2 regions of the Citrobacter sp. LST-B2 genome follow, and region 1 is predicted to be linked to the other one. Evidence: predicted binding sites of a transcription regulator. Region 1 holds the regulator's gene; the other holds the start of a gene.
The links. The regulator Fur, encoded in region 1, represses iron uptake genes when iron is present. The targets are predictions, from matches to a motif close to ATAATAATGAGAACNACTATCAA.
Positions count from the first base shown of each region.

Region 2: a site for Fur is predicted at 12,867-12,889, ahead of efeU (iron uptake transporter permease EfeU). Genes of this name have one in related genera too.

Region 1 is NZ_CP192598.1:1,553,948-1,569,731, forward strand. Features, by position in the region: gene glnS (glutamine--tRNA ligase) at 1-1,443, shown strand, start outside; gene chiP (chitoporin ChiP) at 1,882-3,288, shown strand; gene ACQ0PY_RS07290 (ChiQ/YbfN family lipoprotein) at 3,338-3,670, shown strand; gene tcuC (tricarballylate/proton symporter TcuC) at 3,723-5,018, opposite strand; gene tcuB (tricarballylate utilization 4Fe-4S protein TcuB) at 5,073-6,212, opposite strand; gene tcuA (FAD-dependent tricarballylate dehydrogenase TcuA) at 6,199-7,602, opposite strand; gene tcuR (tricarballylate utilization LysR family transcriptional regulator TcuR) at 7,700-8,626, opposite strand; gene fur (ferric iron uptake transcriptional regulator) at 8,759-9,205, opposite strand; gene fldA (flavodoxin FldA) at 9,486-10,016, opposite strand; gene ybfE (LexA regulated protein) at 10,166-10,459, opposite strand; gene ybfF (esterase) at 10,588-11,361, opposite strand; gene seqA (replication initiation negative regulator SeqA) at 11,552-12,097, shown strand; gene pgm (phosphoglucomutase (alpha-D-glucose-1,6-bisphosphate-dependent)) at 12,121-13,761, shown strand; gene potE (putrescine-ornithine antiporter) at 13,818-15,137, opposite strand; gene speF (ornithine decarboxylase SpeF) at 15,134-15,784, opposite strand, start outside.
Region 2 is NZ_CP192598.1:2,040,978-2,056,761, forward strand. Features, by position in the region: gene ACQ0PY_RS09705 (ABC transporter ATP-binding protein) at 1-247, shown strand, start outside; gene ACQ0PY_RS09710 (TlpA family protein disulfide reductase) at 234-719, shown strand; gene ACQ0PY_RS09715 (MarR family transcriptional regulator) at 744-1,232, shown strand; gene ACQ0PY_RS09720 (sulfite exporter TauE/SafE family protein) at 1,319-2,077, shown strand; gene ACQ0PY_RS09725 (ArsR/SmtB family transcription factor) at 2,127-2,834, shown strand; gene agp (bifunctional glucose-1-phosphatase/inositol phosphatase) at 2,922-4,163, shown strand; gene ACQ0PY_RS09735 (YccJ family protein) at 4,200-4,427, opposite strand; gene wrbA (NAD(P)H:quinone oxidoreductase) at 4,448-5,044, opposite strand; gene ACQ0PY_RS09745 (con-10 family general stress protein) at 5,428-5,601, shown strand; gene rutR (HTH-type transcriptional regulator RutR) at 5,765-6,403, shown strand; gene ACQ0PY_RS09755 (lysozyme inhibitor LprI family protein) at 6,400-6,795, opposite strand; gene putA (trifunctional transcriptional regulator/proline dehydrogenase/L-glutamate gamma-semialdehyde dehydrogenase) at 6,855-10,817, opposite strand; gene putP (sodium/proline symporter PutP) at 11,215-12,723, shown strand; gene efeU (iron uptake transporter permease EfeU) at 12,947-13,780, shown strand; gene efeO (iron uptake system protein EfeO) at 13,837-14,964, shown strand; gene efeB (iron uptake transporter deferrochelatase/peroxidase subunit) at 14,970-15,784, shown strand, end outside.

The DNA of each region.
Region 1 (15,784 bases):
ATCGAGTACGTTGATTCGATCAAAAACGACGTTGAGTGGTTAGGTTTTCACTGGGCTGGCAACGTTCGCTACTCCTCAGATTACTTTGATCAACTGCACGCTTATGCGGTTGAACTGATCAACAAAGGTCTGGCGTATGTCGATGAGCTGACGCCGGAGCAGATCCGCGAATACCGTGGCACGCTGACTCAGCCTGGCAAAAACAGTCCGTTCCGCGATCGCAGCATCGAAGAGAACCTCGCGCTGTTTGAAAAAATGCGTACCGGCGGTTTTGAAGAAGGTAAAGCCTGCCTGCGTGCGAAGATCGACATGGCGTCGCCGTTTATCGTGATGCGCGATCCGGTTCTGTACCGCATTAAATTTGCCGAGCACCATCAGACCGGCAACAAGTGGTGCATCTACCCGATGTACGACTTCACCCACTGCATCAGCGATGCGCTGGAAGGTATTACCCACTCTCTGTGTACCCTGGAATTCCAGGACAACCGTCGTCTGTACGACTGGGTGCTCGATAACATCACGATTCCGGTTCATCCGCGCCAGTATGAATTCTCGCGCCTGAATCTGGAATACACGGTGATGTCCAAGCGTAAGCTGAACCTGCTAGTGGCTGACAAGCACGTTGAAGGCTGGGACGATCCGCGTATGCCGACGATCTCTGGTCTGCGTCGTCGTGGCTATACCGCAGCGGCGATCCGTGAATTCTGCAAACGCATTGGCGTGACCAAGCAGGACAATACGATCGAAATGGCGTCGCTGGAATCTTGTATCCGCGAAGACCTGAACGAAAACGCCCCGCGTGCGATGGCGGTTATTGATCCGGTGAAACTGGTTATCGAGAACTACCCGCAGGGTGAAAGCGAAATGGTCACCATGCCTAACCATCCGAACAAACCGGAAATGGGCACGCGTGAAGTTCCTTTCAGCGGTGAAATCTGGATCGATCGCGCTGATTTCCGCGAAGAAGCCAACAAGCAGTACAAGCGTCTGGTGATGGGTAAAGAAGTGCGTCTGCGCAACGCCTACGTGGTGAAAGCAGAACGCGTGGAAAAAGATGCGGAAGGCACTATTACCACCATCTTCTGTACCTATGATGCAGATACCCTGAGCAAAGATCCGGCAGATGGCCGTAAAGTGAAAGGTGTGATCCACTGGGTTAGCGCCGCACACGCGCTGCCAGTCGAAATTCGTCTCTACGATCGTCTGTTCAGCGTACCAAACCCAGGCGCGGCGGAAGATTTCCTCTCCGTGATGAACCCGGAATCGCTGGTGATCAAACAGGGGTTTGCTGAACCGTCGCTGAAAGCCGCAGTAGCAGGGAAAGCGTTCCAGTTTGAGCGCGAAGGTTACTTCTGCCTGGACAGCCGTTACGCCAGCGCAGAGAAGCTGGTGTTTAACCGCACCGTTGGCCTGCGTGACACCTGGGCGAAAGTCGGCGAATAAACTGCCGCAATGCTACCTTCAAGCGCCGCATTCTGCGGCGTTTTTTTATCTTCTGTTCAACGAAAAATCTCGCTTTGCGAAGCGAATTAATTCCCATTCACAAAATAATGCCATTAACAACCGTCTGTTATCGATAACACCCGCAAAAAAACAGATAGTGTCATGAAATCGCGTTCATCTTTCTGGAAAACAAAGAGAATTTTCAGCTTTTACGGTATTTTTTGATGGATGAATAAAATGTAACAGGAAGCAATGAATTATGTGCGGTTGCTCATACTCTTACATTCTCGTTACAGAAAGATATTGATAATTCGCGTCGCGAAAAATAGTCTATCACTGTAGTCAGTGAGGTTTTTTTTCAGTGCTACTTTTACTTTTTTATTTTTTCGCTGTTTTGCCTTTGGCAACAGCAATTTATACGTCAAAGAGGATTAACATATGCGTACGTTTAGTGGCAAACGTAGTGCGCTGGCGTTGGCTATCGCCGGTATCACAGCACTGTCAGGTCTGGTCGTTGTTCCGCAGGCACAGGCCGAAGGCTTTATCGATGATTCAACCCTGACGGGTGGCATTTATTACTGGCAGCGTGAACGCGACCGTAAAGATGTCACCGACGGAGATAAGTACAAAACCAACCTTTCTCACGCGACCTGGAACGCCAACCTGGATTTCCAGTCCGGCTATGCAGCAGATATGTTCGGTCTCGATGTGGCGGCGTTTACGGCAATTGAAATGGCAGAAAACGGCGACAGCGGCCATCCAAACGAAATCGCGTTCTCGAAAAAGAACAAAGGCTACGATGAAGACTACTCCGGTGATAAGAGCGGAATCAGTCTGTACAAGGCCGCCGCGAAATTCAAATACGGCCCAGCCTGGGCGCGTGCCGGTTATATTCAGCCTACTGGTCAGACGCTGTTAGCACCGCACTGGAGCTTTATGCCAGGTACCTATCAGGGTGCTGAAGCGGGCGCAAACTTTGACTACGGCGATGCAGGCGCACTGAGTTTCTCCTACATGTGGGCCAACGAATATAAAGCGCCATGGCACACTGAGGTTGATAAATTTTACCAGGGCGATAAAAAGACCAAAGTCGATTATCTCCATTCTGTCGGCGCAAAGTATGATTTCAAAAATGACCTGGTGCTGGAAGCCGCCTTTGGTCAGTCCGAAGGCTATGTCGATCAGTACTTCGCCAAAGCCAGCTACAAGTTTGATTTAGGTGGCAATCCGTTCTCCACCAGCTACCAGTTCTACGGTGCGCGTGACAAAGTTGATGACCGCAGCGCCAGCGATATCTATGACGGAACCGCCTGGCTGCAGGCGTTGACCTTCGGCTATAAAGTGGCGGAAGTGGTTGACCTGCGTCTGGAAGGGACCTGGGTTAAGGCCGAAGGGCAGCAAGGGTTCTTCCTGCAACGTATGACGCCGACCTATGCGTCATCCAACGGTCGTCTGGATATCTGGTGGGATAACCGTTCAGACTTCAACGCCAACGGCGAAAAAGCGGTCTTCTTTGGCGCGATGTATGACCTGAAGAACTGGAACCTGCCAGGCTGGGCCGTCGGGGCTTCTTATGTGTATGCCTGGGACGCGAAACCGTCTACCTGGCAGAGCAACCCGGATGCGTACTACGACAAAAACCGTACCATTGAAGAATCGTCATACAGCCTGGATGCGGTCTACACCCTGCAGGACGGTCGTGCGAAAGGCACCATGTTTAAACTGCACTTCACCGAATATGACAACCACTCCAACATCCCGAGCTGGGGCGGCGGTTACGGCAACATCTTCCAGGATGAGCGCGACGTGAAGTTCATTGTGATTGCACCGTTCACCATCTTCTAATGCCAACAGCGGCAGGCCTTGGGCCTGCCGCCTCGTTGAGGACCATGCTATGAAAAAACTGATACTCATCGCCGTAATGGCCTCGGGACTGGTGGCCTGCGCACCGTCAACGGCGCCGAAAGAAGATAGTCGGTTGAAAGAGGCGTATAGCGCCTGTATCAACACGGCACAGGGATCGCCCGAGAAAATCGAAGCCTGCCAGAGCGTGCTGGATGTGCTGAAAAAAGAAAAACAACATCAACAGTTTGCAAATCAGGAAAGTGTTCGTGTGCTGGATTACCAGCAGTGTATTCAGGCGACACGTACCGGTAACGATCAGGCTGTCAAAGCCGATTGCGATAAGATCTGGCAGGAAATTCGCAGTAACAATACGGCGAAGTAAACGTCAGAGACAACATAAAGCGGGCGGAGATATCTCTCCGCCCGCTTGCGTTTCAGAGCTTATTCTCTGCTGTCTGATAGCCACGGCTGAGACGAACAAACAGCATTGCCGTTGCGGCGAGTCCGCACAGCGCCGCGCACATGAGCCACCACCCCGGAGAACTCTTATCGCCGGTCAACTGGACCAATGCGGTGGAGATAGCAGGCGTCAGGCCGCCGAAAATCGCTGTCGCAAGACTAAAGGCCAGCGAAAAACCCACGGTTCGGACATAAACCGGCATCACTTCGGTCAGGGCCGCCACCATCGCGCCGTTATACATGCCAAAAAAGAACGAGAACCAGAGCAGCACCAGCGTCATGCGGGTGAAGTCAGGGGCAGCGGTAAGCCAGTTCATCACCGGCCAGGTGGTGACGAGGGCGAGCAAGGTGATGCCCATCAGCACCGGGCGTCGCCCGATCCGATCAGAGATGGCACCGCCAATCGGCAGCCAGATGAAGTTAGAAATCCCTACCAGCATGGTGACTACCAGGCTGTCACGTGCGCTCAGGTTCAACACCGTTCTCCCGTAAGTGGGGGTATAGACAGTAATAAAATAAAAGGTCGTGGTCGTCATCGCCACCAGCAGGGTACCCGCGGTGATGATGCGCCAGTTTTTAGCAATGGTGGTAAAAATTTCCCGGGTGTCCGGACGGTGTTTACGTTGTAAAAAGGCTTCAGTTTCCTGTAGCGAACGTCGAAGAACAAAAATCAGCGGAATAATCATGCAGCCAATGAAGAACGGGATTCGCCAACCCCATTCGGAGATTTCATCGTGTCCCAGCGTGACATTCAGACCGTAGCCGATCAGCGCGGCGACGACAATCGCCACCTGCTGGCTGGCCGATTGCCAACTGGTGTAAAAGCCTTTATTGCCTGGCGTGGCGATCTCAGAAAGATAAACAGAGACACCGCCCAGTTCGACGCCAGCAGAAAATCCCTGTAGCAGACGCCCCACCAGGACCAGCACGGGAGCCAGCAGGCCGATAGTCTGATAACCCGGCACGAGGGCGATGAGCAGCGTGCCGCAGCCCATAATCGCCAGGGTGACCATCAGCCCTTTCCGTCGGCCGATCCTGTCGATATATGCGCCCAACACCACGGCCCCGATAGGGCGCATTAAAAATCCGGAGCCAAAAACGGCAAAAGTAAGCATTAATGCGGCAAACTCACTTTCGGCAGGAAAAAACGTCTTTGCGATATAAGTGGCGTAAAAACCAAACAGGAAAAAATCGAACTGTTCGAGAAAATTACCGCTGGTCACACGCAGTATTGCGCCGAACGTGCCAGCGCGCGATGGTTGTTGAGTCATTGAAGTTGCTCCACTGTCTTATCATAATTATGTATAGAGGTAAGAGTTTGCGGGTTAGTCGCCTGCGACCCCCGCCTGTTTTCCACGTCGCTTCTCAATCGCCCATTTGAGTAAAGACGCGCAGCGGTAAAATCCGTGGGCAAATTTTCCGTATGGAATGGTCAAAAAAAGCGCCATGACCACGCCAAGATGGATGGCAAGCAGGATCCCCATCCATGAGGTGTCTCTTCCCGCCAGCAAACCTAAACCGGTCAGGCTGGTCAGGAGCAGCAGTAAAATAAAACCGCGATCCATCGGTTTCTGTCGCGCGTCGCCATGCAGTGGCGAGCGCTTAAGGTTTAACCACAGCAGGCCTGCCGGGCCGACAATTAAACCGATTCCTCCGAGCGTGCCAAGCATGACCGGCACGCTGAAGAACGGGTAGGGGGCTTCCCAACCGGCGAAGTAGTGGTAACCCGTCGCCACCACGGTCGCGGCGAAACAGAGCATAAAGCCGTAGAAGGTGAAATGGTGGAAACGACGACGCATCAATGTGAAAGCATCGTCCGCCTCGTTGCAGCCTTTGCCATGTCCGCCATCGAGGTATTTCAGCGTCAGCGCGTTGTGCGACGCTTCGGCAATTTCCGCCGGACGCGGCCCGACGGGAGAGATCTCGCGCCAGAAGCGGATCACCCCTGCCATTAGTAAACCGATCGCCAGCATGAAAACCGATCCAAACATCCATGCCAGCAGGTTGTGCGGGAAGATTTGGTAGAAATCACCGGCCAGCGGCGGATGGAGTAGCGATCCCTTCAGCCCCATCGCGAGGAGTAAAAAGAGGATCAGACTAAAGACCAGTGCCAGCGTCACGGTAACGCCAGCCTGGCGATACAGCGCTCCGAAGGCCGCCGGTTGTGCGTAGTGTTGATACGTTTCCAGACGCACTTCCGCCATTGCTTTCGGCACGTTGATCGCAAACTCATGGGGCGGCGCATACTGGCAGGCGTGCAGACAGGCGCCGCAGTTATGGCACAGGTTTGCCAGATAGTTAATGTCCGCTTTGCCAAATTCCAGCCGTTGCGTCATCGCCGGGAACACGGCGCAAAACCCTTCGCAATAGCGACAGGCATTACACACCTGCATCACCCGCTCGACTTCAGCTTCTGGCTCGGTGAGAATTTTGGCCTCGATGATCAGTTTTTCAAGCTGCTTCATGATGCGCCTCCTTACGTGCTGCCTGCGCGGCTTCTTTACCTGCGATGCGACCAAACGTGGTGCCGATGGACATGCCGACACCGGCGGTATAGCCCTTGCCCAGTACGTTGCCAGCCATCATCTCACCGGCAACGAACAGGTTACGGCTGGGGGTGCCTGCGAAGTGAACCGCAGCGTGTTCATTCACTTTCAGTCCCAGGTAGGTAAAGGTGATCCCCGGTCGCAGGGCATAACCGTAGTAGGGGGGCGTATCAATAGGCCGCGCCCAGTGCGTTTTCGGTGGCGTCAGGCCCTGCGTCGCGCAGTTGTCCAGCTTCGTGTGATCAAACTGACCCGGCTGACAGGCCTGATTGTAGTGCTCCACGGTATGGGTAAAGCGTTCGGGATCCAGCCCCAACTGGCGGGCCAGTTCACTCAGCGTATTGGCCTGTGCGCCGGGGAAAACCGGCGGCATAAAGTGACCGATCGCTTTGCTGTCGATAATGGAGTAGCCAATCTGCCCCGGTTGGTGGGCAACCAGACGCCCCCAGATGGCATAGCGTTTCGGCCAGAAATCTTCGCCTTCATCGTAAAAGCGCTCCGCGTCCCGGTTGACTACCACACCCAGTGAGACGCAATCCACGCGGGTACAAATGCCGCCGTCGTACAACGGGGCCCGGGCATCAATCGCTACACAGTGGGACTGAGACGGATCGCCGATAATGTCAGCACCGGCATCGATCATAAACTTGAGCAAGACGCCCTGATTAAAGCGGGTGCCGCGAATGAGGAAGTTATCGGCTGGCCATTCGCCACGAGCGTTCTCTCCCCAGGCGTCGCGCAGCCATTCGCGGTTGGATTCAAATCCACCGGCGGCGAGTACGCAGGCTTTCGCCTCAATGCGCTCGTGACCTGCCAGGGCTGCGATGAATTCGCCGTTGCGCAATTCAAGTGCCTGTACCGGCGTGTTGTAGCGAATCTGTACCCCCAGCTTTTCTGCGCTGCGGTAATAGGCGTTCACGAGGGCTTTACCGCCGCCCATGAAGAAGGCATTGGTACGCGCCACGTGCAGCGCGCCAGAGAGCGGAGGCTGAAAATTAACGCCGTGCTGACGCATCCAGTCGCGACACTGGGAAGAGGTCCGGATCACCAGTCGCGCCAACGCTTCATTGGTATTGCCTTCGGTGACACGCCAGAGATCCTGCCAGAACTCCTCTTCGGGATAACTCTCGACCAGCACATCCTGTGGCGCATCGTGCATACAGCGTAAATTGCGCGTGTGTTGGGAATTCCCGCCGCGCCATTCCCGGGGCGCAGCCTCTAACAGCAGCACGGAAGCTCCTGCCTCACGGGCGGTTAAGGCGGCACATAACGCGGCATTACCACCGCCAATCACCAGTACATCAACCATCGTCTACTCCATTACCATTTAACTATTTGTTAAATTTGTAATTGAAATGTATACGTGCTGATTGTATGGGCGCTATGACGAATAGCTAAAGAGGGGTTTAGGGAGCGTAAAGGGTTGCGCCCGGCCAATGACCGGTTTCAACGAGTTCACGCATGACTTTTGTGAGTATTACGCGGGCTGCAAGACCGGCAGGGGTGAGTTCATCGTCCGACAGACTGACCAGAAAATTGGGGCGGCTGAGGACAGGATTATGGACGCCGATCACTCTTAGCGCTTCCCTCTCAAGATGCGAAATGGCTGCACCGGGTTGCAGCGTGGCGCCGAGTCCGCTGCCAACGGCGCGCATCAGTAACGTCAGGCCGTCAATTTCCGTGGCAATATCGACCTTCAGTCCGTGTTCCTGACAGATGGCTTCCAGTCTGCCACGCAGGCCGTGTCCCTGGCTTGGCATGATCAGGGGAATATTCGCCAGTTGAGCAGGCGTTATGGTGTCATCCGGAATATCCACCAGCAGCTCGTGTGTGCCAATCAGAAACAGGCGCTCCTCAAGAACCGGTCTGGCGCTCCAGCGCAGGATCTTCTCTTTTTGAAACACGACCGCCAGATCAATCTGGCGCGTGTTGATCATCCGTTCCAGATTACCCGACAGGCTTTCCACCACGTGCAGGCGAACGTCGGCGTAATGTTCCCGCATGGCATGAATAAACGGTATTCCCAGGATGGAGGCGGTGCTGGGGGCCATGCCGACGCTGACGTGTCCCGAAAGACGCGCCTCGCGAGCGGCCAGGATCGCATCATCGGCGTGGCGTAGCGCCAGTTGTGCCTGCGAGTAAAAGGCCAGACCAGCGTTAGTGGGCGTGACGCCGCGCGTGGTTCGCTGCAACAGGCGGATCGCGAGTTCGTTTTCCAGCCGCGTCATCTGCTGGCTCAGGGCGGACACGCCGATGTCGAGATCGAGCGCCGCGCTGCCCATACTGCCGGTTTCTACAATACGGACAAAGTAACGTAGCTGGCGAAGTTCCATTTCGATTCTCCGGACGAAGCAGGGTAAGATATTTTACATTAAAGCAACATGCAGGCAGAAGAAAGCGCTGAGTAGGGAATGGCAGGCATAAAAAAAGCCAACCGGCAGGTTGGCTTTTCAGAATAATGCAGATTATTTCGCGTCATGCGCGTGTTCGTTTTCGCGGCAATCGCCTTCAGCGCAGTGGCCATAGAGGTAGAGGCTATGGTTCGTCAGACGAATGCCATGCTTCGACGCGATCTCACGCTGGCGCGCTTCAATAGACTCATCGCTAAATTCGATCACTTTGCCGCAATCAAGGCAAATCAGGTGATCGTGATGATGCTGCTGGGTCAGCTCGAAAACGGATTTGCCGCCTTCAAAATTGTGGCGGGTTACGATACCGGCGTCATCAAACTGGTTCAGCACGCGATACACGGTCGCCAGACCAATTTCTTCACCCATGTCGATCAGCCGTTTGTATAAATCTTCCGCACTGACGTGATGGTTATCCGGTCCCTGAAGAACTTCCAGAATCTTTAAACGTGGAAGCGTTACTTTCAGGCCAGCCTTCTTTAATGCGGTATTGTTGTCAGTCATGCGGAATCTGTCCTGTTGCTAAACGATTCACTTCATACAAGAAGTGACAGAAATTGCACTCGGGATAATGCGTTTCATTATAGGACTGCCGTGTCTAAATGAAAACTGCAAGCCTCTGGCAAATGTTAATAAATAGTCGGTATTGCCTGGAAATGAGAGCGCCACCTAAAAACTCCCGCACATTGTACAGGGATGGGCAAGAAAGTTACAAATTTGTAGCAATTATTTTGATTGGTTCTGTCTATTGATGCGGCGCAAACCTTGTCTGCGCCGCCGTACATCAGGCGTTGATGATCTCATCAAGGTGCAATTCTTCAGAGATCTGCTTCACCCATTTTTCCACGCGCTCGGCGGTCAGTTCCGGCTGACGGTCTTCGTCAATCGCCAGACCGACAAAATGGTTATCATCCGCCAGACCTTTGGAGGCTTCAAAATGATAGCCAGCGGTCGGCCAGTGACCCACGATGGTTGCACCGCGCGGCTCAATGATATCGCGGATTGTGCCTAACGCGTCGCAGAAGTATTCTGCATAATCTTCCTGATCGCCACAGCCGAACAGTGCGACCAGTTTGCCGTTAAAATCGATGTCTTCGAGGGTAGGGAAGAAGTCGTCCCAGTCGCACTGCGCTTCACCGTAGTACCAGGTTGGGATGCCAAGCAGCAGAATGTCATAACTTTCGAGATCTTCCTTGCTGCTTTTTGCAATGTCATGCACATCGGCAACGTCTTTACCAAGCTGTTTTTGAATCATTTTTGCGATATTTTCGGTATTCCCGGTGTCGCTGCCGAAAAAGATGCCAGTGATTGCCATGAGTAAAGTAACCTCTTGAAACTTATTGAAATGGTGGTGGCGAATTGCCCACAGATAAGGGCAATCATAGCAGAACAGTCAGGTATGCGGAAATAGCAAACGCATACGAGTGCACTCCATGCTACACGAAAGTGGGAGAGAGGATAATTTCAGGCGAGATCCTGGCCGCGTAGCGTTGCCAGTTGGGCCATCAATATCTCTTCGATCAGTTCACTGCGGCTCATCTCTCGGGATTCCGCCAGCTCATTCAACGCGTCAACAGCTTCTGCGTTGAGTTTGAGTTCGACACGCTTAAGACCGCGAACTTTGTCGCGTTTGAGTTGATTACGCTTATTAATGCGCAGCTGTTCATCGCGTGAAAGCGGATTGGTTTTCGGTCGTCCCGGGCGACGCTCGTGCGCGAACAGATCTAGTGTCGTACGGTCCGTTTGTTCTTTGGCCATGATATTGGTGACTTCGGGGAAACAATCAGCCAGGCCTCTGCCCGGATGGATAGCGCGCCATCATACATCAGCGAATGAGGCGCGCCAACGTTCACACGCGTAATCGCGCACGGACGCTGAGTTTTTAATCAGTTAGCTGTTTCATTAAGATAACGACGGATGGCGCGCAACACCGCCTCCGGTTTTTCGGCATGCACCCAGTGACCGGCCCCGGCAATCACATGCGCACGTGCTTGCGGAAACTGTGCCAGTAAATCGTCGCGATACGCCTCGGTGACGTATGGGGAGTTGCCGCCGGGGATAAACAGCGCCGGATGATTCCAGGCGGGAATTGTCTCCCAGCCGACGATATGCGGATATTGTTCCCACAGTACCGGCACGTTGAAGCGCCACTCGCCGTCAACATACGATTTCAGCAAAAATTGAATCACGCCTTCTTCATTAAGATGTTCGCGCATGACCGCTGCCGCCTGCTGGCGAGTTTTTGCCGCTGATGCCGTCACCGCGTTGATAGCCGCGAAAATTTCGTCGTGGCGGCGGACATGATAGTCCACCGGGGCGATATCGATAGCCACTAAGCGATCGATGCGTTCCGGAGCCAGCGCACTGAGCGCCATCACCGCTTTACCCCCCATCGAGTGGCCAATGAAGGTGGCTTTTTCGAGGTGTTGCGCATCCAGCGTATCCAGCAGATCCTGCGCCATCGCCGGGTAGTTCATCACTGGGTCGCGAGGAGAGAGACCGTGGTTACGCATATCGACCTGGATGATGTCATGGTCGTTCACCAGATCACGAGCAAGCACGCCCAGATTGTCCAGACTGCCAAATAAACCGTGAACCAGTACGATGGGAGAATTATTGTGCAGGTTTTGTGCGGATTGCGCTCGGATATTCAATTTCATGGCAAAGTTCTTTTTTTCGCTCTGTCGGGTTAGGGTATTATGTTGACCATTCTGCCACTGGGCTGCAACCACTTCGGTTTTCTCCGAGTTTTTTGTTCAGCCGGGTTTGACGCTATTCGCTGTTGGGATTTGCTCCTATACTCCCAACGATTTGTATTTCAGATCAGATAAGACACCGCACTGGATTAAGATGAAAACGATTGAAGTTGATGATGAACTCTACAGCTATATTGCCAGCCACACGAAGCATATCGGCGAGAGCGCATCCGAGATTTTACGGCGTATGTTGAAGTTTTCCGCCGCATCACAGCCCGTCACGCCAGTGACAAAAGAGGTTCGCGCTGCGCAACCGGTTGTTGCTGAGGCGAAACCCGTCAATCTTGTCAAAGATAAAGTGCGCGCTATGCGTGAACTGCTTCTGTCCGATGAATATGCGGAACAGAAGAAGGCCGTTAACCGCTTTATGCTGGTGCTGACTACACTCTATACACTGGATCAGCACGCGTTTGCTGAGGCAACCGAATCGTTGCATGGCCGTACGCGTGTCTACTTCGCGGCTGATGAACAGACGCTACTGAAAAACGGTAACCAAACCAAACCAAAACACGTGCCCGGCACGCCGTATTGGGTGATCACCAACACCAACACCGGCCGTAAATGCAGCATGATTGAGCACATCATGCAGTCAATGCAATTCCCGGCGGAATTGATTGAAAAGGTTTGCGGAACAATTTAATCCATGCAGAAAAGGACCAGGCAATGGCAATCCACGACCGTGCAGGTAAACCTGCGCAACAGAGTGATTTGATTAACGTCGCGCAACTGACGTCACAATACTATGTACTGAAGCCCGCAAAAGGAAATGCGGAACACGCGGTGAAGTTCGGCACCTCCGGACACCGTGGCAGTGCAGGCCGTCATAGCTTCAACGAACCCCACATTCTGGCGATTGCGCAGGCTATCGCGGAAGAACGTGCAAAAAATGGTATTACGGGTCCATGCTACGTGGGGAAAGATACCCATGCACTGTCTGAACCGGCGTTTATCTCCGTTCTGGAAGTGCTTGCCGCGAACGGTGTTGATGTGATTGTTCAGGAGAACAACGGTTTTACCCCAACACCCGCTGTGTCAAATGCCATTCTGGTTCACAACAAAAAAGGCGGTCCGCTGGCTGACGGTATTGTGATTACCCCGTCCCACAACCCGCCAGAAGATGGTGGCATTAAATACAACCCGCCTAATGGTGGCCCGGCAGATACCAACGTCACGAAAGTGGTGGAAGATCGGGCGAATGCGCTGCTGGCTGACGATCTGAAAGGCGTGAAGCGCATTTCTCTGGATGCAGCGCTGGCATCCGGTCATGTCAAAGAGCAGGACCTGGTACAGCCGTTCGTTGAGGGGCTGGCAGATATCGTCGATATGGCGGCGATTCAGAAAGCCGGTCTGACGCTGGGTGTGGATCCGCTGGGCGGCTCCGGTATTGAATACTGGAAGCGTATCGCAGAGCATTACAAACTGAATCTGACCATCGTAAACGATCAGGTTGATCAGACTTTCCGCTTTATGCATCTCGATAAAGATGGCGCAATCCGTATGGACTGCTCGTCTGAATGTGCCATGGCCGGTTTGCTGGCGCTGCGTGATAAGTTTGACCTGGCGTTCGCCAACGATCCGGATTATGACCGTCACGGTATTGTCACTCCGGCGGGGTTGATGAATCCAAACCACTACCTGGCGGTGGCTATCAACTACCTGTTCCAGCATCGTCCGCAGTGGGGCAAAGACGTGGCTGTCGGTAAGACGCTGGTGTCGTCGGCAATGATTGACCGCGTGGTTAACGATCTGGGGCGTAAACTGGTTGAAGTTCCGGTTGGCTTTAAATGGTTTGTTGATGGTCTGTTTGACGGCAGCTTCGGCTTTGGCGGCGAAGAGAGCGCGGGGGCATCCTTCCTGCGTTTTGACGGTACGCCGTGGTCTACTGATAAAGACGGGATCATCATGTGTCTGCTGGCAGCAGAAATTACTGCCGTCACCGGGAAGAACCCGCAGGAGCACTACAACGAGCTTGCCGCCCGTTTTGGTGCGCCGAGCTACAACCGTCTGCAAGCTGGCGCAACATCGGCACAGAAAGCGGCGCTGTCGAAACTGTCTCCGGAGATGGTCAGCGCCAGTACGCTGGCTGGAGACCCGATCACAGCACGTCTGACGGCGGCACCCGGTAACGGTGCGTCGATTGGCGGTCTGAAAGTCATGACTGACAATGGTTGGTTCGCGGCACGCCCGTCGGGTACGGAAGATGCGTACAAGATCTATTGCGAGAGCTTCCTTGGCGAAGAACATCGCAAGCAGATCGAGAAAGAAGCGGTCGAAATCGTCAGCGAAGTGCTGAAAAACGCCTGAGTTGTACCACTGAATTAAAAAAGGAGCCGAAAGGCTCCTTTTTTGTTTGGCTAGCCTTAACCGTGCTTATTCTTCAGTTCAAAGCGTGGTGATACCAGGCCGTACAGCGTCCAGCCGAGGAAGGTCACGATGGAACCATACAACATCGCTTCTTCACCTGACGAGTAGAGCGCATAGAAGCTGTACATCGCACCGATGAAGGCGACAAAGTTTGCCATCTTCGCCTTTGACGGCGGAACGTTCGCCACTCTCTGGATGATCACCAGTGCGGCCATCGACAGAATATACGGAATGATATTCGTCACCACGGCCAGGTTGACCAGCACGTTAAACTGGCTGTTCAGCGACGGGCTGATGGTCATCAGCGATAAGCCACTCTGGATGATAACAATCGTCAGCATCCCCTGAACCGGCGCATCGACTTTGGTCACGCGAGAAAAGATTTTCGGGAAATAGCCTTCATCGGCAGAGGATTTAAAGACCTGCGCAATGGTGAATTGCCAGCCCAGCAATGAACCACAGCAGGACATGATCATCAGCGCCATGATCACTTTACCCACTTCCGGTGTGAACATCTGCGCGAACGCCAGACCAAACGGTGCGGTGGAGTTAGCCAGATCCATGTTAGGCACAATCCCGGCAATCACGTTGGTAGAGACGATGTAGATCACCGCCGCGCCCAGCGTCCCGCCCAGTACGGCAATCGGTACGTTCTTCTCCGGGTTTTCCACCACTTCCGCGTTCGCACAGGCGGATTCCAGACCAAGGAACGCCCACAGCGTCATGGCGATAGAGGAACCGACGGCGGTAAAGAACGGTACATGATGCGGGTTCCACGAGTTGGCATACAGCGTCGGGCTAAACCAGAACCAGCCGATAATGCACAGACCGACCACCGGAATGATCACCCCCCAGACGGTAATGCTACTGATCTGTCCGGTAATGCGCGCACCGCCAAAGTTCGCGACCGTACAGATCCACAGTACGCCGATGGTGGCGAGACCGATTTGCACCGGGGAGAGGGTGGCGCCGAAAAGTTCGGTACCGTAACCCACGGCGGAGATGGCAATGGCGACGTTGGCAATCAACAGCGATACCCCATAGGTGTAGTTCGCCATAAAGTTACCGGATTTACCAAACGCATATTCTGCGTAGCCCCCCATCCCGCCGGCTTTACGGCTGAACATTCCGCACTTGGCGAACGCCCAGGCCAGCGCCATGGACCCGACGGCTGTCACCAGCCAGGAGATAATCGAAATGGTGCCGACTTCAGCCAGTTTGGTCGGCAGCATGATGATCCCGGAGCCCATCATATTGACCATGGTCAGGATGGTGAGCTGCATCACGCCCATTTTATTGGATTTGGCTTTACTCATAATGCTTCTCCTTTCAACAGGTCGCTTTGTGCTTCACGCGGTTTAATCACGTAGCACCACACCTGTTTGCGACCATCGCACTCGTTGATGTACACACCCTGAAGTTCCGGCGCGAAACCGGGCAGCAGGTTGATCCCTTCTTCCAGTGCGCTGAAGTAACGCAGTACCGCACCGCCCCAGACTTCCCCAGGAACCACACACAGCACACCCGGCGGGTAAGGGAGCGCGCCTTCAGCGGCAATACGGCCTTCGGCCTCAGGCAGCGGCACCAGATCCACCTCACCACGCAGATAGGCGTAGTTGGCATCTTGTGGGTTCATGCTGACGCGCGGGAAATGGGACTTGCGGAACATCTCTTTTTGCAGTTGTTTCACGTTGTGACGCGCATACAGGTCGTGCATCTCCTGACACAACTGGCGCAGGGTGTAACCGGCATAACGCGCTTCGTGCTGTTTGTAGATAGACGGCAGAACGTCCGCCAGCGGTGCGTCAGATTCCAGCAGGCGCTCGAAGCGCACCAGCAGGGCGACGAGTTGTTGCAGTTTCGCCATGTCTTCCGCCGGGGTCAGCAGGAACAGGATCGAGTTGAGGTCGCATTTTTCCGGGACCACGCCGTTTTCACGCAGGAAGTTGGCAAGAATAGTCGC
Region 2 (15,784 bases), 490 kb from region 1:
GCGTGTCTGTATTGCGCGGGCGCTGGTGAATGAGCCGCCGGTCATTTTCGCGGATGAACCGACAGGCAACCTCGATGAAGAGAATGAACAGCGGGTGTTGGATTTGCTTACCGATTTGCACCGCCAGGGGCGCACGATAGTCATGGTGACGCATAACCCGGCGCTTGGGCAGTTTGCCGATCGCATTTTGCGTCTGCAACACGGAAAGTATCTGGGAGAGGAGGCGATGCAACATGCGCTGGCTTAACGTTTTCATTCTCTCACTGGCGGTATTGCTCAGTGGCTGTAAAGAGGAAAAGCTGGCTGTCGGCGAAACGGCTCCGGCGCTGGCGGCCTTCGATTTACAAGGCCAGGAGTCCGGACTGGATCGCTGGCAGGGAAAATCCATCTACCTCAATTTCTGGTCGGCAGGCTGCGGTGGTTGTCTGGCGGAGATGGATTCGCTGGAAACGCTCAGCCAGAAATGGGGCGATAGCGTGGTAGTGGTGGCGGTGAATACCGATCCGGGTACGGTCAACCTGGATGCGCTTCTGGCGAAGCACCAGGTGTCGTATCCGGTCCTTCGCGATCAGATGAAAATCACTCAGGAACGATACCAGGTCATCGGCACACCGACCTCGGTCCTGATTGATCCACAAGGCCGGGTGCTGGAGTGGCATCAGGGAATGCGTAAACCGGCGGAATTAGCCGCCACGTTCGCCCGTCTCGCGGGGCAATAAGTTTTCGGTGGAGGGATACCGCTGATGGCATTTATCTGGAACGACGAGAGCCTGGCTCTCCTGCGTGAAAACGCGGGCGTCCTCTCGACGCAACACATTGCGCAGATGCTGTGCACCAATGTGACGGTGGTACGCAATATGGCTTACCGGCTGAAACTCAGTTTGCGTGTGTCGGCGTATAGCCAGAAGAGAATTCAACAGGTTCAGGCATTGTATGAATCCGATGAACCGCTGACCATGAAGGAGATTGCCGTGCGAACCGGGCTTACGTTCAGCACGGTGCAGTACATCGTCTATGTCAAACTGAAACATAAGCCCTATGCCACCCGCGAGTTTATCGCGTTCGAAACACAGGATGCGGTGCATTACCGCGTGCAAAAAGAGTTTGTCGATACCGAGCGTACGCGACTGCAACAACCGATGGATAACAGCCGTTTTCAGGAACTGTATCTCAAAGACGGGACAGCCTACTGCGCGCGTAACATCCGCCATGAAGTCATTATCTCTGAATAGCGGAAACCACATTTCGTTCGCTGACGAAGCAAGCATCGTCGCAAGCATTCAGGATAGGTCATCTTCTCCTTACAGGACGCTGAAGCATGACCCTTCTTTTTGCATTCGACCCCGACCAGGTTGTGATGATTGCCTTAACCTTTGTTCTTGCGGGGATGGTGAAAGGCGTCACCGGCATGGGGCTGCCTACTGTGGCAATGGGGATCCTCGGCTCGCTGATCTCTCCGGTTGCGGCGGCGGCTATGCTGTTGTTACCTTCGCTTATCAGCAATCTGTTTCAGTTTGGCGGCGGTGGAAATACCCGGATGTTGCTGAAGCGACTCTGGCCTATGCTGCTAACGGTGGTGATTGCCACACTGTTGGCCAGCGTCTGGATCACCGGTGGCGAGACTTCCCGCACACAGTTTGCGCTCGGGCTGGCGCTGATGGTGTATGCGCTCTGGACCCTGGCGGGAAAACGAATTGCGATCGCACCGCGGCGTGAAAAACCGCTCTCACTGGTTGTCGGATTCGCTACCGGCTTGTTGACCGGCGGAACGGGCGTCTTTGTGATGCCGGCGGTGCCGTGGATCCAGTCGCTGGGCTTTGAGAAGGATGAACTGGTTCAGGCGCTCGGTATCTCTTTTACCTTTTCCACGCTGGCGTTAGCACTGGGTCTGTGGTGGCACGACGCGCTCCCCGCGCAGTCGCTGAGCTTATCGGCATTCGCCATCGTTCCGGCGCTGCTCGGCCAGTGGGCAGGCACTCGTATCCGACGGGTCATCTCACCCGTTGTCTTTAAACGTTGCTTTCTGTTTTGTCTGCTGGGGCTAAGTATCGAAATGATGCTCCGTGCTGTGACTTAATGACAAAATCGTGCCATGGTTAACCCCTCCCCGAGGCTGAGAGGTTAGTATGACGTCAATAGTCGTAAATGAAGAAGACGGCGAACTCGAATCACGAATGGCGCTGACGGCGGCGGTGATGGCGGACAAATCGCGATCCCGGATGCTGTGTGCGCTGATGGATGGCCGGGCATGGACGGCGACGGAACTGAGCGCGGTGGCGGATATCTCGCCGTCTACCGCCAGTGCGCACCTGGCCCGTCTGTGCGAGCAGCGGTTCGTGGTTTCTCTCGCCCAGGGGCGGCACCGCTATTTTCGCCTTGCAAGCGCAGACATTGCGGAACTGCTGGAGCGTCTGATGGGCGTCGCCTGGACATCAACGGCATCGCGGAAAATCACTACGCCTTTGAGTTTGCGTCAGGCGCGGACCTGTTATGACCATCTGGCCGGAGAAGTGGCGGTGAGACTGTTTGATACGCTGGTTTCCCGACAGTGGCTGACGGCAGATGGCGAAACCTTGACGCCTCTGGGTGAGGAGAAACTGGCGGATCTGGGCATTGTCGTACAGGCCAGCGTGTCGCGACGCAAATTTAGCTGCGGCTGTCTGGACTGGAGCGAGCGACGTTATCATCTGGGTGGTGTACTTGGCGCGGCGCTACTGACCTGGCTTACCGGGCAGCGGTGGATCAAAACAGCACCGGGAAGCCGCCAGGTCACCTTCACGCCCTCCGGGATCCGCAAGCTGCAAATGATATTTGGCATCAATATGATGCGCTGAATCCCTGTTTTTGCGGTCTCGTTCCCAAAAATGTGTCATATATCTGTCACACTTATGAATGACGAATAACAACACGAGGTCGTAGGGATGAACAAATCGTTAATTGCCGCCGCTGTGGCAGGGGTTGTGATGGTGTCTTCTGCCGCGCAGGCACAAACGGCACCGGAAGGCTATCAGCTACAGCAAGTATTGATGATGAGTCGACATAACTTACGTGCGCCGCTGGCGAACAATGGCAGCGTGCTGGAGCAGTCCACTCCGAATAAATGGCCTGAATGGGATGTGCCGGGCGGACAGCTCACCACCAAAGGTGGCGTGCTGGAAGTGTATATGGGCCATTACATGCGTGAATGGCTGGCAGAGCAGGGGATGGTGAAATCCGGCGAGTGCCCGGCACCGGATACGGTCTATACCTATGCCAACAGTCTGCAGCGTACGGTCGCGACCGCCCAGTTCTTTATCACCGGTGCGTTCCCTGGCTGCGATGTTCCGGTGCATCACCAGGAAAAAATGGGCACCATGGACCCCACCTTTAACCCGGTGATCACCGATGATTCGGCGGCTTTCCGCGAGAAAGCCGTACAGGCGATGGAAAAAGAGCGCGGCCAGATGCAACTTGATGACAGCTACAAGTTGCTGGAACAGATGATCAACTACAAAGACTCGCCATCATGCAAGGAAAAACAGCAGTGTTCGCTGACTGACGCTAAAGATACCTTTAGCGCGAACTATGAGCAGGAGCCCGGTGTCTCCGGACCGCTGAAAGTGGGGAACTCGCTGGTGGACGCCTTCACGCTGCAATACTACGAAGGATTCCCGATGGATCAGGTGGCCTGGGGCGAAATTAAATCCGATCAGCAATGGAAGGTGTTGTCGAAACTCAAAAATGGCTATCAGGACAGCCTGTTTACCTCTGCGGAGGTCGCACGTAACGTGGCGAAACCGCTGGTGAAATACATCGACAAAGCGCTGGTGACCGAACAGGCGAAAGCGCCGAAAATTACCGTGCTGGTGGGGCATGACTCAAACATCGCCTCACTGCTTACCGCACTGGAATTCAAACCCTATCAGTTACATGATCAAAACGAACGTACGCCGATTGGCGGCAAAATTGTCTTCCAGCGCTGGCATGACACGAAGGCCAACCGCGATCTGATGAAAATTGAGTATGTGTATCAGAGTTCAGAGCAGCTGCGTAATGCGGATGTGCTGACGCTGAAAGCCCCGGCGCAACGCGTGACTCTGGAGTTGAAAGGATGCCCGATCGATGCGAACGGTTTCTGTCCGATCGACAAGTTTGACGCGCTGCTGAATGAGGCGGCGAAATAAATGAGGTTCCCCCGCGCAAGCGGGGGATTTAACGGCTTAAACGTTTTTACGTTCGATGGTCTGTTCGCCCCAGAAGAGCGCGTCTTTATCTGTCTTATCAAAGGCTTTGATGAGCACTTCATCGCTGCCTTCTTCCCAAATTTTTTCTGCCAGCTTTTCGTCATATCCGGCAACTTCAAATATGGCTTCGGCTATTTCCGGCGATGTATTGCGCAGACTTGCCCACTCACCGACGTGATGAGCCTTCGCTTCTTGAGTTGGCATTCTTATCCTCCCGTTGAAGATTAGCCGTTGAGCTTCACTGCCAGACCGGCAACGTATTCGCCCTGATAACGTGCGATAGAGAGCTCTTCCTGACTGGGCTGGCGTGAACCGTCACCCCCGGCAATGGTCGTTGCGCCATAAGGCGTACCACCGCGAACTTGCGAAACATCGAACAGTTCCTGTGCGGCGTAGCCGATGGGCACAATCACCATCCCATGATGGGCAAGTGTAGTCCATGTAGACGTAATCGTTTGTTCCTGACCGCCGCCTGTCCCGGTAGAACTGAAAACGCTGGCGAGTTTGCCATACAGCGCGCCGGACGCCCACAATCCGCCCGTCTGATCGAGGAAGGTACGCATCTGGCCTGACATATTGCCAAAGCGCGTTGGCGTACCAAAAATAATGGCGTCGTAATCCGCCAGTTCTTGCGGGGTGGCGACGGGCGCGTTTTGCGTCTTGCCTCCGGCTTTGGCAAAAATTTCAGCTGGCATGGTTTCCGGTACACGCTTAATCACGACCTCTGCGCCGTCCACTTTGTTTGCCCCTTCCGCTACCGCGTGCGCCATCGTTTCGATGTGTCCGTACATGGAATAATAAAGCACCAGAACTTTAGCCATTTGTACTACTCCTCGTATTAACCGTGTCTGTAGCGATTCGCTACCCTCTTTAAAGATATGACGTGGCGCTGAGAGTGCAAATATCACGACCATTTCTTTGATTTATAACAAATTTTAGGACAGCCTGTTTTGTAGCAAAATGATACATTTTCTCGCCGCTAAATTTTGCTAATCATAAGAAAGGCTTATTGATAAACTGAGGCAATTATTTCTCAACACGGACTTAAGCTGTTGCAGGATATTACCAGCGGCGGGCCGAACGCTCTGTATTGCCTAAGCTTAGTTTCACGTCGCGAGGTGAATGGCATCCGCCATCCGTGGCGTGAGGAGTCACTCCTCAGTACCTATGCAATATGATGTCTAATCAATGACGGAGGTCAGTAATGGCAAACCATCGAGGCGGTTCCGGTAATTTTGCCGAAGACCGCGAAAGAGCATCAGAAGCAGGTAAGAAAGGTGGTCAGCACAGCGGGGGGAATTTTAAAAATGACCCGCAGCGTGCCTCTGAAGCAGGTAAAAAAGGGGGCAAGAGCAGTGGTGGTAGCCGTAACAGCTAGCATTGCCGCACTTGTCGATCATCATGTTCAGCCTCCCCTAACTGCGTGATGACGCCACCGCCGCCGGATACTCCGGCGGTTTTTTTTGCCCGTCAGGTTGAACTGAAAGGAAACGCCACGCAGACTATGCGCCACTGACAGATTCACCGAACAAGGAAAGGGCATGGCCGAACGTGCTGAGAAAAAAACAGGTAAACGCTCGCAGGCGGTCAGCGCGAAACGCGAAGCGATTCTGACAGCCGCATTAAATACGTTTTCACAATATGGTTTTCACGGCACCCGTATTGAACACATTGCCGAGCAGGCCGGCGTCTCCAAAACCAATCTTCTTTATTACTACCCGTCAAAAGAGGCGCTGTATGTCGCCGTGCTACGTCAAATTCTGGATATCTGGCTGGCGCCCTTAAAAGCGTTTAGGGAAGATTTTGCGCCATTGGCTGCCATTAAAGAGTACATCCGGCTGAAGCTGGAAGTGTCCCGTGATTACCCGCAGGCCTCGCGTCTTTTTTGCATGGAAATGCTGGCCGGTGCGCCGCTGTTGATGGATGAATTGACCGGCGATCTGAAAACGCTGATTGATGAAAAGTCCGCCCTGATTGCCGGTTGGGTGAAGAGCGGCAAACTGGCGCCGATCGACCCGCATCATCTGATCTTCATGATTTGGGCTTCAACACAGCATTACGCCGATTTTGCGCCTCAGGTTGAGGCGGTGACGGGCGCAACGCTGCGTGACGAAACCTTTTTTAATCAGACGGTTGAAAACGTTCAACGCATGATTATTGAGGGAATTCGCGTTCGTTAATTGGCAGGCGGCAGTGGGCAGCTCATATCGCCTTCTTCGCACTGTAGCAGCGAGGCGAGAAACGCTTCACGCTCGGCGGTTTTATCCGCCAGACACTGATTGGCGATCATCACCTGAGCACTTCCCCCCTCGGTGCCGGAGCTGATAAGCGCGCAGTCGGCATCGCGCATGGCGATCCACGCGGTCTGCGCCTTTTTCAGCAGTTCCTGCTGTGGCGGGGCTGCGCGTTTCAGCGCATTCTGATACGTTTCATTCAGTTCTTTGTCTGCCGTCTGATACTGGGTGACAGCACAGGTATTCATTTCCGCTTGCGTGCTGGCATTTGCGCAGTCATCGGCCAGCGCCTGACCGCTGAGCAGCAGCGCAGCGCAGGTGAGTAGTATTCGTTTCATCATTCCCTCTGGCTCCATAAAAAAAGGCCCCGTTTCCGGAGCCTTAATTAACCACAGCCTTAGCCAATTGTCATCAGGCTTGCGTTACCTCCGGCGGCTGCCGTGTTCACGCTTAACGAACGCTCGACGTACAGTCGCTCCAGCAGAATATTGCTTTCACCACGGGCGAAACCTTGTACCGAGACAATCGCGCCTTCACGGGCTGCTACCGCTTCACACAGGGCACGAAGCTGATCGGAATCGCCGTGGAAGATCACCGCATCAAAAGGCTGCGTTGTCAGGCTGTCGGTTTTCGCAAACGCAATGCGGGCAGAAACCGCTGCCGGCAGGCGTTTCGCCAGATCACGGTGGAAAGCATCGTCAGTCCACAAAATCTGACTCCCGACCGAAGTGACGGCGGCAAGTTGCACCAGCGCATCCTGTTCATCATCCGCGATACACAGTACGCGCTCACGCGGTAACAGTGTCCAGGTGTTACGCTCCCCGGTAGGGCCAGGCAGCAGACGCTGCGTACCGGCCTGCGCCAGTTCGCCAAACTGTTGGCAAAGTTGACGTAACACAGGGCGATCGGCCGCCCACTCGCTGAGCGCTTCCAGCGGCTGGATCAGCGCGGCTTTCAACTGGGCGTCTACCGGATAGGCCGCATCCTGACGCGCCAGAGTGATGGCCAGCGCATTTTCCGGACGATTTGCCAGCAGACGGTAGAGATAGAGCGGCCCACCGGCTTTTGGGCCGGTCCCCGAGAGTCCTTCGCCGCCGAACGGCTGTACGCCGACGACCGCCCCCACCATATTCCGGTTAACGTACAGGTTGCCTACGTGCGCCGAACCGGTGACCTGGGCAATGGTTTCATCAATACGGGTGTGGACGCCCAGCGTCAGACCGTAGCCGGAGGCGTTGATTTGGTCAATCAGCGCGTCCAGGTTGTTACGGTTGTAGCGTACAACGTGCAGAACCGGACCAAAGACCTCTTTTTGCAGCTCATCAATGCTTTCCAGTTCGATCAGCGTTGGCGCAACGAATGTACCGCTTTGCCATTCACGGACATCTTCACTGTTTTCACGCGCCGCTTGGAATACCGGACGACCTTTCGCCCGCATAGCCTGAATATGCTGTTCAATATTGGCTTTGGCTTCACTGTCGATCACTGGACCGATATCGGTGGTCAGACGCCCCGGGTTGCCCATCCGGCATTCGGCCATCGCGCCGCGCAGCATTTTCAGCGTGTGGTCGGCGATATCATCCTGTAGACAGAGTATGCGCAGCGCGGAGCAGCGCTGTCCGGCGCTGTCAAATGCCGAGGACAGTACGTCGACCACCACCTGTTCGGTGAGGGCAGACGAGTCAACGATCATCGCGTTCATGCCGCCCGTTTCGGCGATCAGGGGAATCGGACGTCCCTGTGCATCCAGACGCGTCGCGATGTTACGTTGCAGCAGCGTCGCCACTTCGGTAGAACCGGTAAACATCACGCCGCGCACGCGGCTGTCGGCGGTCAATTGCGCGCCCACCGTTTCACCCCGGCCAGGCAGCAGTTGCACCACGCCCGGCGGTACGCCAGCTTCCAGCAAGATGGCAATGCCCTGGGCTGCGATAAGCGGCGTCTGTTCCGCGGGTTTTGCCAGTACGCTGTTGCCTGCAGCCAGCGCGGCGGCGATTTGTCCGCTGAAAATGGCCAGCGGGAAGTTCCACGGGCTGATGCAAACAACCGGACCGAGCGGGCGGTGGGTCTCATTATCAAAATCGTCACGCACCTGACCGGCGTAATAATGCAGGAAGTCTACTGCTTCACGCACTTCGGCAATGGCGTTGGCGAAGCTCTTACCGGCTTCACGCACCAGAATGCCGATCAGCTGTTGCATCTGGCCTTCCATCAACACGGCAGCGCGATGGAGGATGGCGGCACGTTCATGCGGCGGCGTCGCAAACCAGATAGGAGCATTGTTCACCGCGCTTTGCAGCGCCTGTTCGACTTCAGTTTCACTGGCTTCACGGACATAACCGACGATGTCTTTCGGTTCTGCCGGGTTGACCACCGGGCTCATTTCGCCCTCGGCAACCGGTGTCTCGAGCATCGGCAACGCTCGCCATTTTTGCAGCGCGCTGTTGAGCAGGGCAGAGGAGAGGGAGGCCAGACGATGTTCGTTGGAAAGATCCAGACCGGCAGAGTTTTCGCGCCCTTTGCCGTACAAATCGCGCGGCAGCGGAATTTTCGGATGCGGCAGACCGGTCTGACCTTCCTGCTGCGCCAGTTTTTCAACGGCCTCGACCGGATCGGCCACCAGTTCGTCCAGCGGCAGCGTGGTATCCGCGATACGGTTAACAAAGGAGGTGTTCGCCCCGTTTTCCAACAGACGACGCACCAGGTACGCCAGCAGCGTTTCATGGGTGCCAACCGGTGCATAAATGCGGCACGGACGGTTAAGTTTGCCATCCGTCACTTTACCGGTGACCTGTTCGTACAGCGGCTCACCCATTCCGTGCAGGCACTGGAACTCATACTGACCTGGATAGTAGTTCTGTCCGGCCAACTGGTAAATGGCTGCCAGCGTATGGGCGTTGTGGGTTGCAAATTGCGGGTAGATCAAATTCGGTACGGCGAGCAGCTTTTTCGCGCAGGCGAGATAAGAGACATCGGTGTAGACCTTGCGCGTGTAAACCGGGTAGCCTTCCAGACCGTCCATCTGGGCGCGTTTGATCTCGCTATCCCAGTAGGCGCCTTTGACCAGGCGGATCATCAGACGGCGACGGCTGCGGGTGGCCAGATCGATCAGGTAATCGATGACGAACGGGCAACGTTTCTGGTACGCCTGAATGACGAAACCAATACCGTTCCAGCCAGCCAGTTCAGGTTCAAAACACAGTTTTTCCAGCAGATCGAGGGAGATCTCCAGACGGTCGGCCTCTTCGGCATCGATATTGATGCCGATATCATACTGGCGCGCCAGCAGCGTCAACGACTTCAGGCGCGGATAGAGCTCTTCCATCACTCTATCGTACTGGGCACGGCTGTAACGCGGGTGCAGGGCGGAGAGCTTGATAGAGATCCCCGGACCTTCATAAATCCCGCGTCCGTTCGACGCTTTACCAATTGCATGAATCGCCTGCTGATAGGAGACCATATAGGCCTGCGCATCGGCTGCGGTCAGCGCGGCTTCACCCAGCATATCGTAAGAGTAGCGGAAGCCTTTTTCTTCCAGCTTACGGGCATTCGCCAGCGCTTCGGCAATGGTTTCTCCGGTCACGAACTGTTCGCCCATCAGACGCATCGCCATATCGACGCCTTTACGGATCAGCGGCTCACCGCTCTTACCGATAATGCGGTTCAGAGAGCGAGAAAGGCTGGCTTCGTTATGGGTGGAGACCAGACGACCGGTGAACAGCAGACCCCAGGTCGCCGCGTTGACGAACAACGACGGACTACGACCAATGTGCGACTGCCAGTTACCGTTGCTGATTTTGTCGCGGATTAAGGCATCGCGCGTGGCTTTATCCGGAATACGCAGCAGCGCTTCCGCCAGACACATCAGCGCCACCCCTTCCTGCGAAGAGAGAGAAAACTCCTGCAGCAAGCCTTGCACCATACCGGCACGGCCGCTGGCTGTTTTCTGATTACGCAGTTTATCCGCCAGTTGGTAAGCCAGCTTATGGGCCTGTTCGGCTACCGGCTGCGGCAGACGCGCCTGTTCCATCAGCATCGAGACCGCGTCAGTTTCAGAGCGACGATACGCGGCGGTAATGGCGGAACGCGAGACCGACTGTGGGAGGATCTGCTCGGCAAATTCCAGGAAAGGTTGATGGATCTCTTCCTGCGGTGCCGTGGATTCATCGCCTTCGTTGGCGGCTCCGGCCAATAGCGCAGGAATTTCTGGCAGCGTGTCATCGTTTTCCAGTTTTTCCAGGTAATTAAAGATTGCCTGCTTAATCAACCAGTGCGGGGTGCGATCAATTCGCGTTGCCGCTGACCTAATGCGCTCGCGCGTTGCGTCATCCAGTTTAACCCCCATCGTGGTGGTTCCCATGCCATCTGCTCCTGTTGTTCGGTGAGGTACTGCTTATCGTTATCGAGAAATATCTACTATGTTGCAACTTTGTGCAACCACGTTAAATGTGACCTGTATAACAAGCTTAAAAATGAATGAAATGTTAATAAAAGAAAGATGTATGACGTTGGGAAAAATAATAACGCTATCTTTTTCTCTGCGGCAGTTAACACTTTTAAAAGGTGCAACCGCGAAAAATGTGAGAGAGTGCAACCTGCCAGAAAATAGTGTTCATCTGCATTTAAATTTGATGTAAATGATGTGTTAAATCGATTGTGAATAAACCGCGCTTCCGGCAGGATACGGTCGCCCGGGAAATACAACAGGCTTTGCCACGTTCCGGCAGAGCAATAAAACAGAAGAGTCTGGAGATTTTATGGCAATTAGCACACCGATGCTGGTGACGTTCTGTGTCTATATTTTTGGCATGATACTGATTGGTTTTATCGCCTGGCGTTCAACCAAGAACTTTGATGATTATATTTTGGGGGGCCGCAGTCTCGGGCCATTTGTCACCGCATTATCTGCGGGCGCGTCAGATATGAGCGGCTGGCTGCTGATGGGCTTACCGGGCGCGATTTTCATTTCCGGGATTTCAGAAAGCTGGATTGCCATCGGCCTGACGTTAGGGGCGTGGATCAACTGGAAGCTGGTGGCCGGGCGCCTTCGCGTGCACACCGAACATAATAATAACGCCCTGACGCTGCCGGACTACTTCACCGGGCGCTTTGAAGACAAGAGCCGGGTTCTGCGCATTATCTCCGCGCTGGTGATTCTGCTGTTCTTCACTATTTATTGTGCATCCGGCATCGTGGCAGGGGCGCGTCTGTTTGAAAGCACCTTTGGCATGAGCTACGAAACCGCACTGTGGGCAGGCGCGGCGGCCACCATCCTCTATACCTTTATTGGCGGATTCCTCGCGGTAAGCTGGACGGATACCGTACAGGCCAGTCTGATGATTTTTGCGCTGATCCTGACGCCGGTGATTGTCATCATCAGCGTTGGGGGCTTTGGCGATTCGCTGGAAGTCATTAAACAGAAGAGCATTGAGAACGTTGATATGCTCAAAGGGCTGAATTTCGTCGCCATCATTTCCCTGATGGGCTGGGGCCTGGGCTACTTTGGTCAGCCACACATTCTGGCACGTTTTATGGCGGCGGATTCCCACCACAGCATCGTTCATGCCCGCCGTATCAGCATGGCCTGGATGATCCTCTGTCTGGCAGGTGCGGTCGCGGTCGGTTTCTTCGGCATCGCTTACTTCAACAACAATCCGGCGCTGGCGGGTTCGGTGAATCAGAACGCGGAGCGCGTGTTCATCGAACTGGCGCAAATCCTGTTTAACCCGTGGATTGCCGGTATCCTGCTGTCTGCGATTCTCGCGGCGGTAATGTCAACGCTGAGCTGTCAGTTGCTGGTATGTTCCAGCGCCATTACCGAAGATCTGTACAAAGCGTTCCTGCGCAAAGGTGCCAGCCAACAGGAGCTGGTTTGGGTAGGGCGCATTATGGTGCTGGTGGTCGCGCTGGTGGCGATTGCCCTGGCGGCGAACCCGGATAACCGGGTGCTGGGTCTGGTGAGCTACGCCTGGGCTGGTTTCGGCGCCGCGTTTGGTCCGGTGGTACTGTTCTCGGTGATGTGGTCGCGTATGACTCGCAACGGCGCACTGGCCGGGATGATTATCGGTGCCGTGACGGTGATCGTCTGGAAACATTTCGGTTGGCTGGATCTGTACGAAATCATTCCGGGCTTTATCTTCGGCAGCGTCGGTATCGTCGTCTTCAGTCTGTTGGGTAAAGCGCCATCATCGGCGATGCTCAAACGCTTTGCTGAGGCTGACGCGCACTATCATTCCGCACCGCCATCGCGTTTGCAGGAAGGCTAACGTCTCAGTTCACTGACTAATCAGGCCCGCTTCGTGCGGGCTTTTTTGTCTTTTTCAGCTATCGCTTCCTGCCACAATCATTAACCCGCTAAGTGTTTACATTCTGACATCATTATCATTACATTCTGCTTGAGTTTTCTCTTGTCGTAATGATAATCACTATCACTGTAATTTACCTTTCTTTGCATCAGTTGACTAAGAATAACGTTTAAGGGTGTCTGGCATGTTTGTTCCGTTTCTAATTATGTTGCGTGAAGGGCTGGAAGCCGCGCTGATAGTCAGCCTGATTGCCAGCTATCTGAAGCGTACCCAACGAGGCCGTTGGATTGGCGTGATGTGGATTGGTGTATTTCTGGCGGCGGCGCTGTGTCTGGGCCTTGGGATCTTCATCAACGAGACCACCGGTGAGTTTCCGCAGAAGGAGCAGGAACTGTTTGAGGGTATCGTCGCGGTGATTGCTGTGGTGATCCTCACCTGGATGGTGTTCTGGATGCGTAAGGTTTCGCGCAACGTCAAAGTCCAACTGGAGCAGGCGGTCGACAGCGCATTACAGCGCGGTAATCACCACGGCTGGGCACTGATTATGATGGTCTTTTTCGCCGTGGCGCGTGAAGGGCTGGAATCCGTTTTTTTCCTGCTGGCGGCCTTTCAACAGGATGTTGGGATCTGGCCGCCAGTGGGGGCCATGCTGGGGCTGGCGACTGCGGTTGTTCTCGGTTTCTTACTCTACTGGGGCGGTATCCGTCTGAACCTGGGCGCTTTCTTTAAGTGGACCAGCCTGTTCATTTTGCTGGTGGCAGCCGGTCTTGCTGCAGGCGCGATTCGCGCCTTCCACGAAGCGGGATTGTGGAATCACTTCCAGGACGTGGCATTTGATATGAGCGCTATTCTTTCGACGCACTCGCTGTTTGGCACTTTGATGGAAGGCATTTTTGGCTACCAGGAAGCTCCGAGCGTCAGTGAAGTTGCGGTCTGGTTTATCTATCTGATACCGGCGCTGGTGGTGTTTGCATTGCCGCCGCGCACAGGCACAACCGCGTCCCGCGCAGCGCCTTGACGCTTCGCGACGCAAACTCTTATGTAGTTACAACATACTTATTTAAAGGGATGGTCATGACGAATCACTTTCGCCGTAGTGCGCTGCAGCTTGGCATGGCTGCACTGTTTGCTTCTGCTTTTACTGCCCATGCTGCGGATATTCCGCAGGTTAACGTCACGGTAACGGATAAACAATGTGAGCCGATGAGCATTACGGTTAATGCCGGCAAAACCCAGTTCATCATTCAAAACCACAGTCAGAAAGCGCTGGAATGGGAGATCCTGAAGGGGGTGATGGTGGTTGAAGAACGCGAAAACATCGCGCCGGGATTCAGCCAGAAGATGACTGCCAATCTGCAACCGGGCGAATATGACATGACCTGTGGCCTGCTGACTAACCCGAAAGGGAAGTTGATTGTTAAGGGCAGCGCGACGGCCGATGCCGCGCAGAGTGACACTTTGCTGAGTCTGGGTGGCGCTATCACCAACTATAAAGCCTATGTGACCGAAGAGACCGCGCAGCTGGTGGCGGGAACTAAAGCCTTCACCGATGCCATTAAGGCGGGCGATCTGGAGAAAGCGAAGTCACTGTATGCGCCAACTCGTCAGCATTACGAACGTATCGAGCCGATTGCTGAGCTGTTCTCCGATCTTGACGGCAGCATCGATGCCCGTGAAGACGATTACGAACAAAAAGCCGCCGATCCGAAATTTACCGGCTTCCACCGTCTGGAAAAAGCGCTGTTTGGCGATAACTCGGTCAAAGGGATGGAGAACTACGCCGATCAGTTAAATACCGACGTTCTGGATCTGCAAAAACGCATCAGTGAACTGGCATTCCCACCGTCAAAAGTGGTTGGCGGTTCAGCAGGACTGATTGAAGAAGTGGCGGCCAGTAAAATCAGCGGCGAGGAAGATCGCTACAGCCATACCGATCTGTGGGATTTCCAGGCGAACGTTGACGGAGCGCAGAAGATCGTAGACCTGCTGCGTCCGCAACTGCAAAAAGAGAACAGCGAGCTGTTAGCAAAAGTGGATGCGAACTTCAAAAAAGTGGATACCATCCTCGCGAAATATCGCACCAAAGACGGTTTTGAGACTTACGATAAACTGACCGATGCAGATCGCAACGCGCTGAAAGGCCCGATTACGACGCTGGCGGAAGATCTCGCGCAATTACGCGGTGTACTGGGTCTGGATTAAGCACCATGCAGCATGATAATAAAAACGGCGTGAGCGAACCGTCACGCAGACGTTTGTTGAAAGGAATGGGCGCGCTCGGCGGCGCGCTGGCGTTGGCCGGCGGTTGTCCGGTCGCCCATGCGCAAAAGCCGCAAAGCGCGCCGGGAACCTTGTCGCCGGATGCTCGTAGCGAGACTCAGCCTTTTTACGGTCCCCATCAGGCGGGTATTTTGACGCCGCAGCAGGCTTCAATGATGCTGGTGGCATTTGACGTTCTGGCATCGGATAAAGGTGAGCTCGAACGATTGTTTCGCCTGCTGACGAAACGTATTGCTTTCCTGACCACTGGCGGCCCGGCACCGGAAACGCCGAACCCGCGTATGCCACCAATGGACTCCGGGATCCTCGGCGCCTTCATCGCGCCGGATAACCTGACCATGACGCTGTCGGTGGGGCATTCGCTGTTCGATACGCGCTTTGGCCTACAGGCGCAGATGCCAAAGACGTTGCAGAAAATGACCCGTTTCCCGAATGACTCTCTGGATGCGGCGTTATGCCATGGCGATGTGTTGCTACAGATTTGCGCTAACACCCAGGACACGGTGATCCATGCCCTGCGCGATATCATCAAACATACGCCGGATTTGCTGAGCGTTCGCTGGAAGCGAGAAGGGTTTATATCCGACCATGCGGCGCGCAGTAAGGGTAAAGAGACTCCGGTCAATTTACTGGGCTTTAAAGACGGTACGGCGAATCCGGACAGCAGCGATGTAAAGCTGATGCAGGACGTGGTGTGGGTGACGGCGGAGCAGGGGGAACCGGCGTGGGCCATTGGCGGATC